3 regions of the Nocardioides luteus genome follow, and region 3 is predicted to be linked to each of the others. Evidence: riboswitches for the same ligand, from Rfam matches in the RefSeq annotation. Region 3 holds a riboswitch; each other region holds the start of a gene.

Region 1 (4,667 bases), 180 kb from region 3:
CTGCCACCACGGCCTGGCGTGCGCCGCGTACGTCCGGACAGGTGCCTTCTCGGTGAGCAGACTCATGACTCTTCCCTCTCCGCGAGGAGCTTGTCGTGCTGACGGCGGGCGAAGTAGCGGTCCAGGACGATCGCGCCGATGATCAGCGCGCCGACGACGGCCTGCTGCCAGAAGTCGGGGATGCCCAGGACCGGGAGCGCCCGGTTGATGGTCGTGAGGAGGTACGCCCCCAGAGCCGCCCCGAGGACGGTGCCGCTGCCGCCGAAGATGGCCACGCCACCGACGACCGCGGCCCCGACGGCCTCCAGCTCGATGCCCTGGCCGACGCCGGAGCTGATGGTGCCGTAGCGGGAGACGTACAGGATCCCGGCGAGGCCGGCGAGCGCGCCCGAGGTGGCGAACGCCTGCAGGACCCGGCGCTTGTCGCGCAGCCCGTAGAGCGTGGCGGCGTCGGGGTCGGACCCGATCGCGTAGAACTCGCGGCCGACGCGGGTGGAGCGCATCAGGTAGACGGCCACGGCCAGCAGCGCGAACGAGATCCACGCCAGGTTGGGGATGAACAGGAACGATCCGGTGCCGAAGTCGAGCAGCCCGGGCGGGATGTCGGAGGCATTGATCCGGTCGCTGCCGGCCCACTCGAGCATGATCCCGCGATAGACGTAGAGCGTGCCGAGGGTGATGACCAGCGCCGGCACCTTCGCGAAGGCGACCAGCACCCCGTTGACCAGGCCGAGCACCGCGCCCGCGGCGACGGCGATCAGCACGACGACGATCACCGGGAGCCCGGTGTCGAGGAAGAGCCGACCGGCGAGGTACGCCGTGAGCCCGAGGGTCGAGCCGACGCTGAGATCGACGTTGCGGGTCACGATCACCATCGCCTGGCCGATCGCCAGGCAGACCAGGATCGCCGGGGTCAGGGTGAGGTCGCGCCAGCCGTCGGTGCTGAACAGGAAGTTGGGGTTCACCGCCGTGGTCACCACGAGCAGGGCGACGAAGGCCACAGCGATGCCGGTCTCGCGCTGCTTCAGAAGCCAGGTCAGCCGGCCGGCTGCTCGGTGGCGTGGCTGCGGCGCGGCCGGGGCGGGCGCGTCGAGCGTGGTGGTCATGATGCCTCGCTGACGTTCAGAGTGGTGGAGTGGTGGGCCGTCGCCGCGCGCATGACGGCCTCGGGGGTCGCCTCCGCGCGGCTCAGCTCGGCCGTCTGGTGGCCCTCGCTGAGGACGATGACGCGGTCGGCCATCCCGAGCACCTCGGGGAGCTCGGAGGAGATCATCAGGATCCCGAGGCCCTCCTGCGCGAGCGTCGACAGCAGCCGGTGGACCTCGGACTTGGTGCCGACGTCGATGCCCCGGGTGGGCTCGTCGATGATCAGCACCTTCGGCCGGGTGGAGAGCCACTTGGCCAGGACGACCTTCTGCTGGTTGCCGCCCGAGAGGGTGCCGGCGAGGGTGTCGAGGGTCGCGGCCTTGACCTCGAGCCGGGCGGCCCAGTCGGCGGCCGAGCGGTTCTCGATGCCGGTGCTGATCAGCCCGGTGCGAGCGAGCCGGCCGCTCGTCGGCAGGGTGATGTTGCGCGAGATCGGCGCGTCCAGCACGAGGCCGTGCTGGCGGCGGTCCTCGGGCACGAACGCCAGCCCCATCTCGATGGCGCGTCGCGGGTCGCCCGGCGGCACCGGCCGCCCGTCGAGGATGACCTCGCCGCTCTCGTAGGGGTCGACGCCGAAGATCGCCTGGGCGACCTCGCTGCGTCCGGCGCCGACGAGGCCGGCCAGACCGACGATCTCGCCCTCGCGGACGGTGAGGCTGATGTCCTGGAACAGTCCGGTGCGGGTGAGGCCCCTGACCTCGAGCAGTGGCTTGCCGACGGTGGCCTCGAGCTTCGGGTAGAGGTCGGAGACCTCGCGCCCGACCAGCCGCTGGACGATCTGGTCCTCGGTGACCGCGGCGATCGGGTCGGTGGAGATGTAGGCGCCGTCGCGCATCACCGTGATGGTGTCGCACAGCGCGAACACCTCGTCGAAGCGGTGCGAGATGAACACGACGGCGCAGCCCTGGTCGCGCAGCGTGCGCGCCACGGTCATCAGCCGCTCGACCTCGTTGCCCGACAGGGCCGCGGTCGGCTCGTCCATGATCAGGACCTTGGCGTCGAGGGAGAGCGCCTTGGCGATCTCGATCAGCTGCTGGTCGGCGATCGAGAGGCCCTCGGTCGGGCGGTCGGGCTCGATCGGCACGCCGAGCCGGGCGAAGAGCTCGACGACCTCGGTGCGCATCGCGGCACGGTCGATCCTGCCCCAGCGGTTGGTCGGCTGGCGCCCCATGAAGATGTTCTCGGTGACCGAGAGGTCGGGGAAGAGGGTCGGCTCCTGGTAGATGACCGCGACGCCGGCCTGCTTGGCCTCGGCGGTGTTGCGGAAGTCGACCTGCTCCCCGGCGAGCAGGTAGTCGCCCGCGTCGCGACGGTAGAGCCCGGCGACGATCTTGACCAGCGTCGACTTCCCGGCTCCGTTCTCCCCCACGAGCGCGTGGATGGATCCGGCCTCGACCCGGAGGCTTCCAGACCGGAGGGCGCGTACGGGGCCGAACGACTTGGCCACGTCCCGCAGCTCCAGTGCGGCGGGTGTGTCCGGCATGGGCAGCTCCTCGAATTGAAAGGTTTCAAGCCTGGTTTACGCTAGTGATGGCAATCACATACGTCAACACTCTTCGGCCGCTAATTTGAGCGAGGTTCGGACTTTGTCGTCAGACCGGCACGACGCCCACCCACATCCAGGCGGGAATCCTGCCGCGTCAGACCGCGTTCAGAGACCCATGCACGCACTCTGGGTATGGGCACATCCGCACGCGTCGTCGCTCAACGGACGGCTGCAGGAGGCGGGCCGGAACGCTCTCGTCGCGGCCGGCTGGACCGTCGACGAGATCGACCTCTATCGAGAAGGTTTCAATCCACTTCTGGTGGAGCGGGGCGAGGCCGACGTACGCCGCCACCAGGACCGCCTGCGGGAGGCCGATCTGCTGGTCGTGCAGTTCCCGCTGTGGTGGTATTCGGTGCCGGCCATCCTCAAGGGCTGGATCGACCGGGTCTTCGAGTCGGGGTTTGCCTTCGACGTACCGGATCCGGAGACCGGCAAGCCGCTCAAGTACGGCAAGGGCGGCCTGGCCGGCAAGCGCGCGCTGACCATCGTCACCGCCGGCGACCGGGCCGCGACCCTGGGCCCGCGCGGGATCAGCGGCCACATCGAGGACGTCCTGTGGCCGCTCCTGCACGGCACGTTCTGGTACACGGGGATGGACCCGCTGCGCCCGCACCTGATCACCGACGCCGACACCGTCGACACCGAGGCGATGGCGCGGATCGAGGCCGATCTGAGCGTACGTCTCGAGGGCGTGATGACCGAGCCGCGGATCGCCTACCGGCCGATGGTCGAGGAGCAGTACGACCACACGATCAAGCTCCACGACTCGGTCGCGCCCGGAGAGGACGGGCTCCGCGCCCACCGTGAGGGCTGACGGGCCCGCCTGCTACGGTCTTCGGGCCAGCCGCTCGGGACGTAGTCCCGGCACGGGAACCCGGTGAGAGCCCGGGACTGACGCGCAGCGGTGTGGGTGACGGACGGGACACTGTGCCACTGGGCCCTCGGGCCTGGGAAGGCGTCTCGCGCCGGTCGATCCCGAGTCCGAAGACCTGCTGGCCCTGCAGCAGACCGCTGCCGGTCAGCACGGGCGACGCGTACCAGCCCGCGACCCGCTCGAGGACCGACGTGCACCTGTCCCGCACCATCCGACCGACCCTGGCCCGAACGATCGCCGCGAGTACCGTGCTGGTGCTCGGTGCCGCCCTGACCGGCTGCGGAGCCGACCAGCCCGCCGACGCGCAGAAGGCGGCCGCCGGGACCGTCGGCTTCCCGCTCACGATGACCAACTGCGGGCGCGAGATCACGCTCGAGGCACCACCCGAGCGGGTCGTCTCGCTCAACCAGGGCTCCACCGAGATCCTGCTCTCGCTCGGCCTCGCCGACCGGATGGCCGGCACCGCGGTCTGGACCGACCCGGTGCTCGACTCGCTCGCCGAGGACAACGAGCGTGTGCCGCGGCTCGCCGACAACTGGCCCTCCTACGAGCGTGTGCTGGAGGCCGAGCCCGACTTCGTCACCGCCTCCTTCATCAGCACCCTGGGAGAGGGCGGGGTGACCACCCCGGAGGACCTGGAGAGGCTGGGTGTCGGCTCCTACCTCTCCCCCGCCGAGTGCATCAAGGACAACGAGGGCGACGACGACGGCACCCGTCTCGACCCCCTCGAGATCGAGACGATCTACCAGGAGATCACCGAGCTGGCGCGGATCTTCGGCGTCCCCGAGCGCGGCGAGCAGCTGGTCGCCGACCTGTCCCGGCGCCTCGAGGCCGCCGAGAGCAAGGCGCCGGCGGGTGAGGTGAGCGCGATGTACTGGTTCGCCAACTCCGAGTCGCCCTACCTGGCCGGTTGCTGCGGCGGCCCAGGCATCATCGGCCGCGCTCTCGGCATCGAGAACGTCTTCGACGACACCACCGACGAGTGGCCGCAGATCAACTGGGAGACCGTCGCCGAGCGCAACCCTGACGTCATCGTCGTGGGCGATCTGACCCGCAAGAGCCAGACCGCCGAGACCGCCCGCGCCAAGATCGACTATCTGA
Region 2 (4,667 bases), 2.5 Mb from region 3:
CGACGAGGAGCGCGATCCGGTCGGCGAAGGGTACGACGCGCTCGAGGCGATGCTCGGCGAGGACGACGGAGGTGCCGAGGTCGTGGACCAGCCGGGTGATGGTGGCGAGCACGTCCTCGGCGGCGGTGGGGTCGAGGGCGGAGGTGGGCTCGTCGAGCACGACGACCCGCGGGTGGGTGGTGAGCACGGAGCCGATTGCGACGCGCTGCTGCTGCCCACCCGAGAGCGTACGCAGCGACCGCTGCCGCAGCTCGGCGATGCCGAGCAGGTCGAGGGTCTCCTCGACGCGGCGCCGCATGGTCGCGGGCGGGAGGCCGAGCTGCTCCATCCCGTAGGCGAGCTCCTCCTCGACGGTGTCGGTGACGAAGCCGGCCACCGGGTCCTGCCCGACGTAGCCGATGATCCCGGCGCGCTCGCGCGGCGGCGTACGGATGATCGAGGTCCCGTCCAGCAGCAGGTCACCCTCGAGCGCGCCGCCGGAGAAACGGGGCACCAGGCCGGCGATGACGCCGAGCAGGGTCGACTTCCCGGAGCCGGTCGGGCCGGAGACGAGCAGCAGCTCGCCCTCCTCGACGGTGAGGTCGACGTCCTTGAGCACGTGCTCCGAGGAGTCGGGCGGGGTGAACGTGATCCCTCGCAGCTCGATCATGCGGCGGTCTCCTCCTCGACGAGTGATGCCGGAACCGGCGCGGCGACGGCCGGGAGCAGCCCGACGAGCACGCCTGCCATCGCCGTCAGGGTGACCCCGGGCGCGGCGCTCACACCGGGGAAGGCCACCGGGACCTGTGACCGGGCGACCCACCAGCCCGCGGTCGCGACCACGATCCCGCTCAGCGCCACCACGACCTCCGGCCAGCGCCACCGGTCCGGCCGGTAGACGGTCCGGGAAACCCGGCGACCGGCCAACCTCAGCCCGATGGCCGCGGCCCCGACGCCGAGCACCAGCATGCTGGTCGCCAGCCAGCCCGGCGTGGCCCCGTCCAGCACCGCGTAGACGCCGGCACAGAGCCCGACGAGCGAGACCAGCATGAGCGCCGAGGTGACCCGCCTGGTGGCGACGGGGACCCCGGCCGTACGTCCGTAGCCACGCGTGTCCATGCCGGCCGCGAGCGCCATCGACCGCTCCAGCGCGTCCTCGAGCACCGGGACCAGGAAGCGGCGCAGCCGCTTGACCCTCCCGGTCGCCCCTGCCCGCAGCCGCTGCGCGGCACGGACCCGCTGCACCGACTCGGCCAGCTGGGGCAGCACGGTCACCGCGACCACGACCGCGGTGCCGATCTCGTAGAGCGCCGGCGGCAGCGACCGCAGCAGTCGCTTCGGGTTGGCCAGCGCGTTGGCCGCACCGACGCAGATCACGATCACGCCGAGCCGCATGCCGTCGTAGAGGCCGGCCAGCAGCGCCTCGCGGGTGAGCGGCCCGAGCAGCCGGATCCCCAGCACCCATTCGGGAAGCGGGATCTCGGGCAGGTCGATGAGCACGTGACCCGGCACGGCGCCCAGGAGCACCCGGAAGAGCACCCGGGTCGCCACGATGAACAGGGCGAGGCCGACGTAGAGCCGGAACGCCTTCGCCCACGGTTGCTCCCCGCGGCGGGCCGCGACCACGACCGAGACCACCCCCACCAGCAGCAGAAGCAGCAGCGGGTTGGTGGTGAAGGAGGCGTACGCAGCCAGGCCGATCGCCCACACCCACCACGCGACGGGGTGCAGATCCCGGGGCAGGCGCGCGACCGCGGCTGTGCGGATCAGCGTGCTCATCGCCGACGCCACCACACGACACCGGCGACGGAGAAGAGGGCGAGGATCCCGGCCGGAGCGACCCAGACGGGCAGCTGCCGGGGCTCGGAGGGTGCGTCGTCCGGAGATAACTCCGGCGACGGGCTTGAGGGCGCCCCCACAGCATCCCCAAGCTCCGTCGCCGGAGCGGTAACGACATCGTCGTCTATCCACGTGAACGCAACACCCTGCCCGGAGGTCACGCTGATTTCGGTAACATTTCTGGAGGCATAGCTCCAGGCCCCGGATTCGTCGGTGACCCACAGCGACCAGTAGGCGTCGGCGGGCGGCATCTGGGCGCAACCGGCGGTCTTCGGCCGGCCGTCGACGCGGCAGACGACGCTGGGCATCGCGGTCACGTAGGTGAGCGGATGTCCTGCCTTCTCGAAGAGATCGGCGCCGGTGTCGCCCTCCTCGGGCCGGACGCAGGTGACCGCGGGGTCGCCGCCCAGCGCGTTGGGCTCGACGACGACGGTGACGCCGTCACACGCCTCGTCGGACCGCGAGACGGCGGCCGACGCGGAGGCGGGGGTGACGACGAGTGCGGTGGCTCCGGCGAGGATCGCCAGGGCCACGCGAGCGGACCGCAGGATCAGCACGAGCTCTTCGCGGTCGCGTCCTTGGGCAGGTAGACCAGCGACGGCAGCGCCTGGGCGGCCGCGAGGCGGTACATCCCCTCGGACTCCTTGGTCAGCCCCTTGGTGTTGCCCTCGGTCAGGGCGGCGTCGTCGTAGGCCACCGCGCCGACGTCGTCGCCGCAGGTCACGACGTGCTCGGCGACCCAGGAGGCCGCCTTCTCGGCAGCGTCGGTCTCCCCGGCGCGCCCGAACGCCCACCCGGCCAGGCCGGTGGTGTTGGAGTTGGCGATGTTGCCGGTGGCGGCCTTGAAGGACCCGTCCTCGGCCTGGGTCTCCTTCAGCCACTCGACGCCTGCCTTGACCGCCTTCTCGGCCTCGGGAGAGGCGACCGAGGACAGCGCGATCAGCGCGAAGGCGGTGGCGTCGGCGTCCGGCGCGGCCTTCGGGTCGCCGTCGCAGGTCTGGTCGGCGGCCGCGGGGTCGGCCGTGAACGTGACCCGGAACCAGCCCTCCTCGCACTGCTGCCCGGCCAGGAACTCCGCGGCGGCCGTGGCCTCCTTGCTCTCCGCGTTGCTCAGCGCCCACACGGCGTACGACTGGCCGATGGTGTTGGAGTAGTCGGTCGCCTCCTTGTTCTTGGGGTCGAGCTCGTCGGCGATGCGGCCGTTCTCGGCGACGGTGCCCTCGAGCTGCTTCAGCAGACCGGGGTCGGAGGCGTCGACGTTCTGCTGGAGGACGAGCGCCTTGGCCGTGGCCCCGGCCGAGGTGACCGTGCCGAACCCCGGCGAGGTGTAGGCCTTCTTGTTCTTCATCACGGCCGCGACGATCGTGGCGATCTCCTCGTCGTAGCCGCCGACCTCGGCCAGCGCGATCCCGATGTCGGCGCTGAGGCCGAAGTCGTCGGTGCCGTACTGCGCGTTGTGGGCCACACCCTTCGGGGCCTGGGCGACGAGCCAGTCGGCCACCGAGGTGGACACCTTCGCGTCGTAGGCGGGCTTCTCCCCCTCCTCGACGGCCTTCTCGCCGCAGCCGGCGAGCGAGGTGAGGGCGAGGGCGGCGGCGATGCCACCGAGGACGGTCTTCTTCATGGTTCCTTCCGCGCTGTTCGTCGGGAAGGCCCAGGGCCGACCCGCTGCTTTCCACGACAGCGTCAGGTCAGTACGCGTCCGTCGGCAGGTGCTCCGGCTCGCTCAGGACCCTCGATGTCCTGAGCCTACGGTTGCGGGTCAGCGCCGGGATTCGACCGGCTTCCCCCACCACGGCGTGTGTTGATTGAGGCTCTGCTTTGATGCGGGGCAATCCTATGCCGCGCACGCCCTGCTTGCGGGATCGCCGTCGAGCAGTCACTCTGTCCCCATGCGCCACAGGATTCTCGGCCTTGTCGCAACCTCGATCTCGGCCACCCTTCTCGCTCTCTGCCCGACCACGACGGCACTCGCGGCACCGGATCGGACCTCGGTCACGTACGACGACCTGGTCGCCATGTTCGGCGACAAGGTCGGGAACAAGAAGACCGTCGAGACCGGGCTGCCGACGCTCAACCGCGCCATGGACGACGCCCGGATCACGACCCCCTACCGGCAGGCGGCCTACCTGGCCACGCTCGCCAACGAGAGCTCCTTCCACCACGACGCCAAGGGCCCCCGCGACAAGCGGAAGTACGCCGGCCGCGGCTACATCCAGCTGACCGGCGAGGCCAACTACACCGACGCCGGCGCCTACTTCGGGATCGACCTGCGCCGCCGCCCCGAGCTGGCCCGGTCGCTGGACCACAGCGCGCCGATCTCGCGCTGGTACTGGACCGTCGCCCGCGAGATCAACCCGCTCGCCGACGACCTCGAGATGGGCAAGGTCAACGCGGCGATCGGCTATCCCCGCAACAAGGAGGAGGACGCCGAGCGCTGCCGCGACTTCAAGGCCGCGCTGAAGCACCTCAACGGGTCGGTGCCCAAGGGGATCGACTGCACTCGCCCGAAGCCGAAGAAGGCAGACGACCAGGACCGCGCCGCGGACGCCTCCTAGCAGACGTACGTCACGCCGCCGCGTTGATCTCGTGGTTCGCTCGCTGACGCTCGCTCACTTCTTGATGCGCTTGTCGCTGACCGCGATCGCCGAGGTGCCCTCGTCCTTGAGCTCGAAGAGGTCGATCGCCTTGATGAGCTTGGTCCAGGTGGCGTAGCCGTAGTTGCGGGGGTCCTCGGAGGACTGGTTGCGGATGCGGGAGACGACCGTACCGACCAGGGCCCAGCCGTCGTCGTCGGCGGCCGCGGCGATGGAGTTGCGCAGCAGCTGGATCAACCGGGCGTTGCGCTT
Region 3 (4,667 bases):
GCAGCCAGCGCTCCTCCGGCTGCGAGGCACGCTCGACGTACCAGGCACCTTCGAGCCGCCCGGCCGCGGCAAGCGCGGAGCGGACCGCCGGGAAGGTCCGGCCGAGCTTCATGATGATCGCGGCCTCGGTGTCGGCGAGACGCCGGGCGAGCTCGGGCTCGGGCAGGGTCCCGGGCAGCACGGTGAGGACGTCGGTCTGGCGCACCAGCGGTGTCGAGACGGCGGCGGTGGCGGCCGCGAAGGCCGGGACGCCCGGAACCACAGAAGTCTCGTAGACCTCCTTGAACCGGTCGTGGAGATACATCGAGGAGCCGTAGAAGAGCGGGTCGCCCTCGGCGAGCAGGACCACGTCGCGGCCGGCGTCGAGGTGGGCGGAGAGCCGGACCGCGCAGGACTCGTAGAACTCGGCCATCGCCCCGACGTAGCCACCCGGGTGCGAGGTGGTTCCGGTGGTGACCGGGTAGCGCAGCTCCTCCTCCACCGCACCGGCCGGGATCAGCGAGGAGGCGATCCGGCGGGCGTGGGACTGCTTGCGCACCCCGGCGTGGTAGGCGATCACCGGTGCCGCGCCGATCAGCCGGGCGGCCTTGAGGGTGATCAGCTCGGGGTCGCCCGGGCCGATGCCGACGACGGTGAACCGTCCCAGAGCCTGCTGAGTGCTGCTCATTCCTGCTCCTGGGCGAGTGCGTTGAGTGCGGACGAGGTCATCGCGGAGCCGCCACGGCGGCCACGGACGGTGACGTAGGGGATGTCGATCCCGTGGTCGTCGGCGAAGGAGGCGAGCGCCTCCTTGGACTCGGCGGCACCGATGAAGCCGACCGGGCAGCCGACGATCGCGGCCGGCCGCGGACCGCCGTCGAGGATCATCTCGAGCAGGTGGAAGAGCGCCGTCGGAGCGTTGCCGATGGCGACCACGGCGCCCTCGAGGTAGGGCTCCCACAGCGACAGCGCGGCCGCGGTGCGGGTCGTGCCCCAGGCACGGGCCAGCGCCGGGACGCGGTCGTCGCCGAGCATGCAGAGCACCTCGTTGTCGCGCGGCAGCCGGCTGCGGGTGACTCCGGTGGCGACCATCGTCGCGTCGCACAGGATCGGTGCCCCGGCCTCGAGGGCACCACGCGCGGCCTTCACCAGACCGGGGTGGATGACCAGGTCGGAGGCGAGGTCGACCTGTCCGCTGCCGTGGATCATCCGCACCGCGAGCCGCTCGGCGTCGGCGGGCACCGCGGAGAGGTCGGCCTCGCGGCGGATGGTCGCGAAGGAGTCGACGTAGATCGCCGGCCCCTGGTCGATGTAGTCGTAGCGCCGGGTCGGGCGCACCTGCGGCGCCGGCACGAGTACGCCGCGCCACGGCGTCACCACGACCGCCGGCGCCCGCTCCACCAGCGCCTCGACGGCGGCCCGGTCCAGGGCTCCGTCGGTGGCGGCGACATGCTCGCCGCCGGGCACCTCGCCGAACCCGAGCTCAGCGGCTGGCGCCGGCACCCGGTCGTCGGCCTCGACCGGCTCGACGAGCGGGCCGCCCAGTTCGGAGACGTGCCAGGCAGCCGACGGCCCCTCGCCGCGTACGTCCAGGAAGCGCGAGGCGAGCGCGACCAGCCGGGACGCGGCCTCGGCGAGCGGCACGACCGGCCCCCACGAGTCGCCGACCCGCAGCTGACCCTCAGCGTCCGAGAGCGCCACCAGACCGAGGTCGCACTCCCGCGCGACCAGGTCGCCGCGACCGTCGTCGAGCACGAAGAGGAACCGCCCGGGCAGCGCCGCCAGCCGGGGCGAGGCGCACAGCAGCCGGTCCAGCGAGGCGGCCACGCCACGCAGGTCGGCCCGGCCGCCGGCGAGCCCGGTCTGCGGGGAGACCATCACGTTGCGTACGAGCTCGTGGGTCTGCGCCGGCACCAGACCGGTCGCCTTCAGCGCGGTGAGCACCTCGCTGGGCAGCGCACCGTCGACGGCGGGCAGGCCGCGTACCTGCAGGTTGGCACGGCCGGTCAGGTAGACACGGCCGTCGCCGTAGGTCTCGGCGACGGAGACCAAGGAGAGCAGCGAGGCCGACGAGACGGAGCCGCCGATCAGGCGCAGCCGCACCAGCAGGCCGTCGTCGGCCGGCCACGGACGGCCGACTCCTGGGCACCGGTCGGATCGGACTCGGGACATCGCCACACCTGCTCTGGTCAGGTGCCCTTCCGCGGGGCACGTGGTGACCTGGCGGCGGGCGCCGCCAGAGCCAGCAGGTCTTCGGACTCGGAATCGATCGGTGCGGGACGCCTTCCCGGAGCCAGGCTCCAGTGGCTGCCCCTCCCGGAGGAGGTGCGTGTACCGCCCGTCATCCTCACCGCTGCGCGTCAGTCCCGGACTCTCACCGGGTTCCCTGACCCCATCAGGCATGGAGTACGACTGGCAGGGCGAGACTACCCACTTGCGGACACGGCGCCGAATTGCTCGCCCTGCGGCGGTGGTCTGTGCCAGTGTTCGGCTACTCGGAACCTTCCACTCGTCTTCGCACAGATGGAGTCCCCCGTGACCGGATCGGCTCGTCGGAAGCTGTTCGTTCTCGCGCCCGTCTCCGCGCTCGCGCTCGGTCTCACCGCATGCGCCACGACGTCGGAGTCGAAGGTCGCGATCGGTCTCGTGGTCCCCATCTCCGGCGCCCACAAGTCGATCGGCACCGACATGTCCCGCGGCTTCCACCTCTACCTCGACCAGCACGGCGGCAAGCTCGGTGGCCGGCTGGTCGACGTCATCGAGGCCGACGAGGGCGAGCGGGTGAAGACCGGGGTCGCCGCGGTGACCAGGCTGATCGAGGACGAGGAGGTCCAGGCGGTCGTCGGGCTGGTGGGCTCGGAGACGGCGCTCGCGGCCAAGGACGTCGCGGAGGGCGGCGAGACACCGCTGATCGTCACCGGCGCCGGGGCCGACCAGTTCGCCGACGGCTCCGACTACCTGTGGCGTACGTCCGTGACCAACGCAGACCTGGGCGGCGCGCTCGGGGAGGCGGTCGCTCAGGAGACCGAGCGGGGCGCGGCGTACGTCATCGCCTCCGACGACGCCGCCGGCCACGAGTCCTCCGACGGCTTCATGATCGCCTTGGAGGCCGAGGGCGGCGGCATCGCGGGACAGGGCTACACGCCGGCCGACGCGACCGAGGACTGGTCGGGCCTCTTCGCCAAGGTGAAGAAGTCGGGCGCGGACGCGATCTATGCCGCCTACGCCGGGAAGGAGGCCGAGGCGTTCGTGAAGCAGTACCGCGACTCCGGCCTGGCCCGGAGCACCCCGCTCTACGGTCCCGGCTTCCTCACCGAGGGCGACGTGCTGTCCACCCTGGGCGGCGACGCGACCGGGGTGCGGACGGTGCTGCACTACAGCGACGCGATGGACTCGCTGACGAACGCCGCCTTCGTGAAGGACTACCGCGAGAAGTACGACGCCACCCCGACGGCCTACTCGGTGCAGGCCTACGACGCCGCGGCCGCGCTCGACAAGGCGCTCGAGCTCTCCGACGACGTCAACCGCAACGAGATCGCGGACTCCCTGGGGTCCGTCGGCACGATCGTCAGTCCCCGCGGGAACTGGACCTTCGACCCCAACCACAACCCCGACCAGCCCTACTTCCTGCGTGTGGTCAAGGGCACCGCCGACGGCCCCCGCAACGTCGTGCTGCAGAAGATCGCCCCAGCCGGAAGCTGAGGCGATCTGCTGCACCTCAGCGATCGGCCTCGATCAGCTCGTGCTCCAGGTCCTCCTCCTTGCGGCGGAGCACGATCGACCCGGCGAGCGCGAGCAGCAGGGCGACGTAGACGACGATCGCGAACGGCGACTGCACCAGCGTCAGCCAGTCCCCCTGGGCGATCTGCAGCGCCGAGCGCAGCTGCCGCTCGAAGATCGGCCCGAGGATCAGCCCGACCACCATCGGCGCCACCGGGTAGCCGTAGCGGCGCATGAAGAAGCCGAGGATGCCGAGCACGAGGAGCACCATGACGTCCTGCGGGCTGAAGTGCACCGCGAAGGCGCCCAGGGCCGCGAACAGCAGGATGCCGGCGTAGAGATAGTGCCGCGGGATCTGGAGCACCTTCACCCACAGCCCGACCAGCGGGAGGTTGAGCACCAGCAGCAGCACGTTGCCGATGTAGAGGCTCGCCACCAGCGGCCAGACCAGGTCGCCGTGGTCCTTGAACAGCAGCGGCCCGGGCTGGATGTTGTAGTGCTGCAGCGCCACCAGGATCACCGCGGCCGTGGCCGAGGTCGGGATGCCGAGGGTCAGCAGCGGCACGAGCACACCGGCCGCCGATGCGTTGTTCGCCGCCTCGGGCCCGGCGACGCCCTCGATGGCACCGTGGCCGAACTCCTCCTTCGCCTTGCCCCGAGCGAGCTTGCGCTCGGCGGAGTACGACAGGAACGTGCCGACCTCGGCCCCACCGGCCGGCAGCGTCCCGATCGGGAAGCCGATCGCGGTGCCGCGCAGCCACGGCTTCCAGGAGCGGCGCCAGTCCTCACGCGTCATCCAGGTGCGCCAACCCCGGGTGACCGGGACGAGCTGCTGCGGCCCGCGGCGCAGCTGCGCGCCGACGTACAGCGCCTCGCCGACGGCGAAGAGCGCGACCGCGACGACCACGACGTCGATGCCGTCGTTGAGCACGGGTACGCCGAAGGTGAACCGCATCTGGCCCGACATG

What was found. Region 3 has a riboswitch for cobalamin ahead of HD557_RS28095 (nitrite reductase). Riboswitches for the same ligand answer to the same signal wherever they lie in the genome.
Region 1: another riboswitch for cobalamin. It lies ahead of HD557_RS07125 (ABC transporter substrate-binding protein); the one in region 3 lies ahead of HD557_RS28095 (nitrite reductase).
Region 2: another riboswitch for cobalamin. It lies ahead of HD557_RS18295 (prenyltransferase/squalene oxidase repeat-containing protein); the one in region 3 lies ahead of HD557_RS28095 (nitrite reductase).

Annotation. Positions count from the first base shown of each region.
Region 1 is NZ_JADOVJ010000001.1:1,477,350-1,482,016, reverse strand. Features, by position in the region: gene HD557_RS07145 (ABC transporter permease) at 1-66, opposite strand, end outside; gene HD557_RS07140 (ABC transporter permease) at 63-1,106, opposite strand; gene HD557_RS07135 (sugar ABC transporter ATP-binding protein) at 1,103-2,629, opposite strand; gene HD557_RS07130 (NAD(P)H-dependent oxidoreductase) at 2,808-3,506, shown strand; cobalamin riboswitch at 3,517-3,703, shown strand; gene HD557_RS07125 (ABC transporter substrate-binding protein) at 3,758-4,667, shown strand, end outside.
Region 2 is NZ_JADOVJ010000001.1:3,820,639-3,825,305, forward strand. Features, by position in the region: gene HD557_RS18280 (ABC transporter ATP-binding protein) at 1-649, opposite strand, end outside; gene HD557_RS18285 (energy-coupling factor transporter transmembrane component T) at 646-1,758, opposite strand; gene HD557_RS18290 (hypothetical protein) at 1,755-2,375, opposite strand; gene HD557_RS18295 (prenyltransferase/squalene oxidase repeat-containing protein) at 2,369-3,442, opposite strand; cobalamin riboswitch at 3,509-3,630, opposite strand; gene HD557_RS18300 (glycoside hydrolase family 19 protein) at 3,711-4,376, shown strand; gene HD557_RS18305 (NYN domain-containing protein) at 4,431-4,667, opposite strand, start outside.
Region 3 is NZ_JADOVJ010000001.1:1,292,956-1,297,622, reverse strand. Features, by position in the region: gene cobJ (precorrin-3B C(17)-methyltransferase) at 1-667, opposite strand, end outside; gene HD557_RS06200 (precorrin-8X methylmutase) at 664-1,272, opposite strand; partial or broken gene HD557_RS28095 (nitrite reductase) at 1,960-2,151, opposite strand; cobalamin riboswitch at 2,207-2,410, opposite strand; gene HD557_RS06190 (ABC transporter substrate-binding protein) at 2,515-3,681, shown strand; gene HD557_RS06185 (tripartite tricarboxylate transporter permease) at 3,698-4,667, opposite strand, start outside.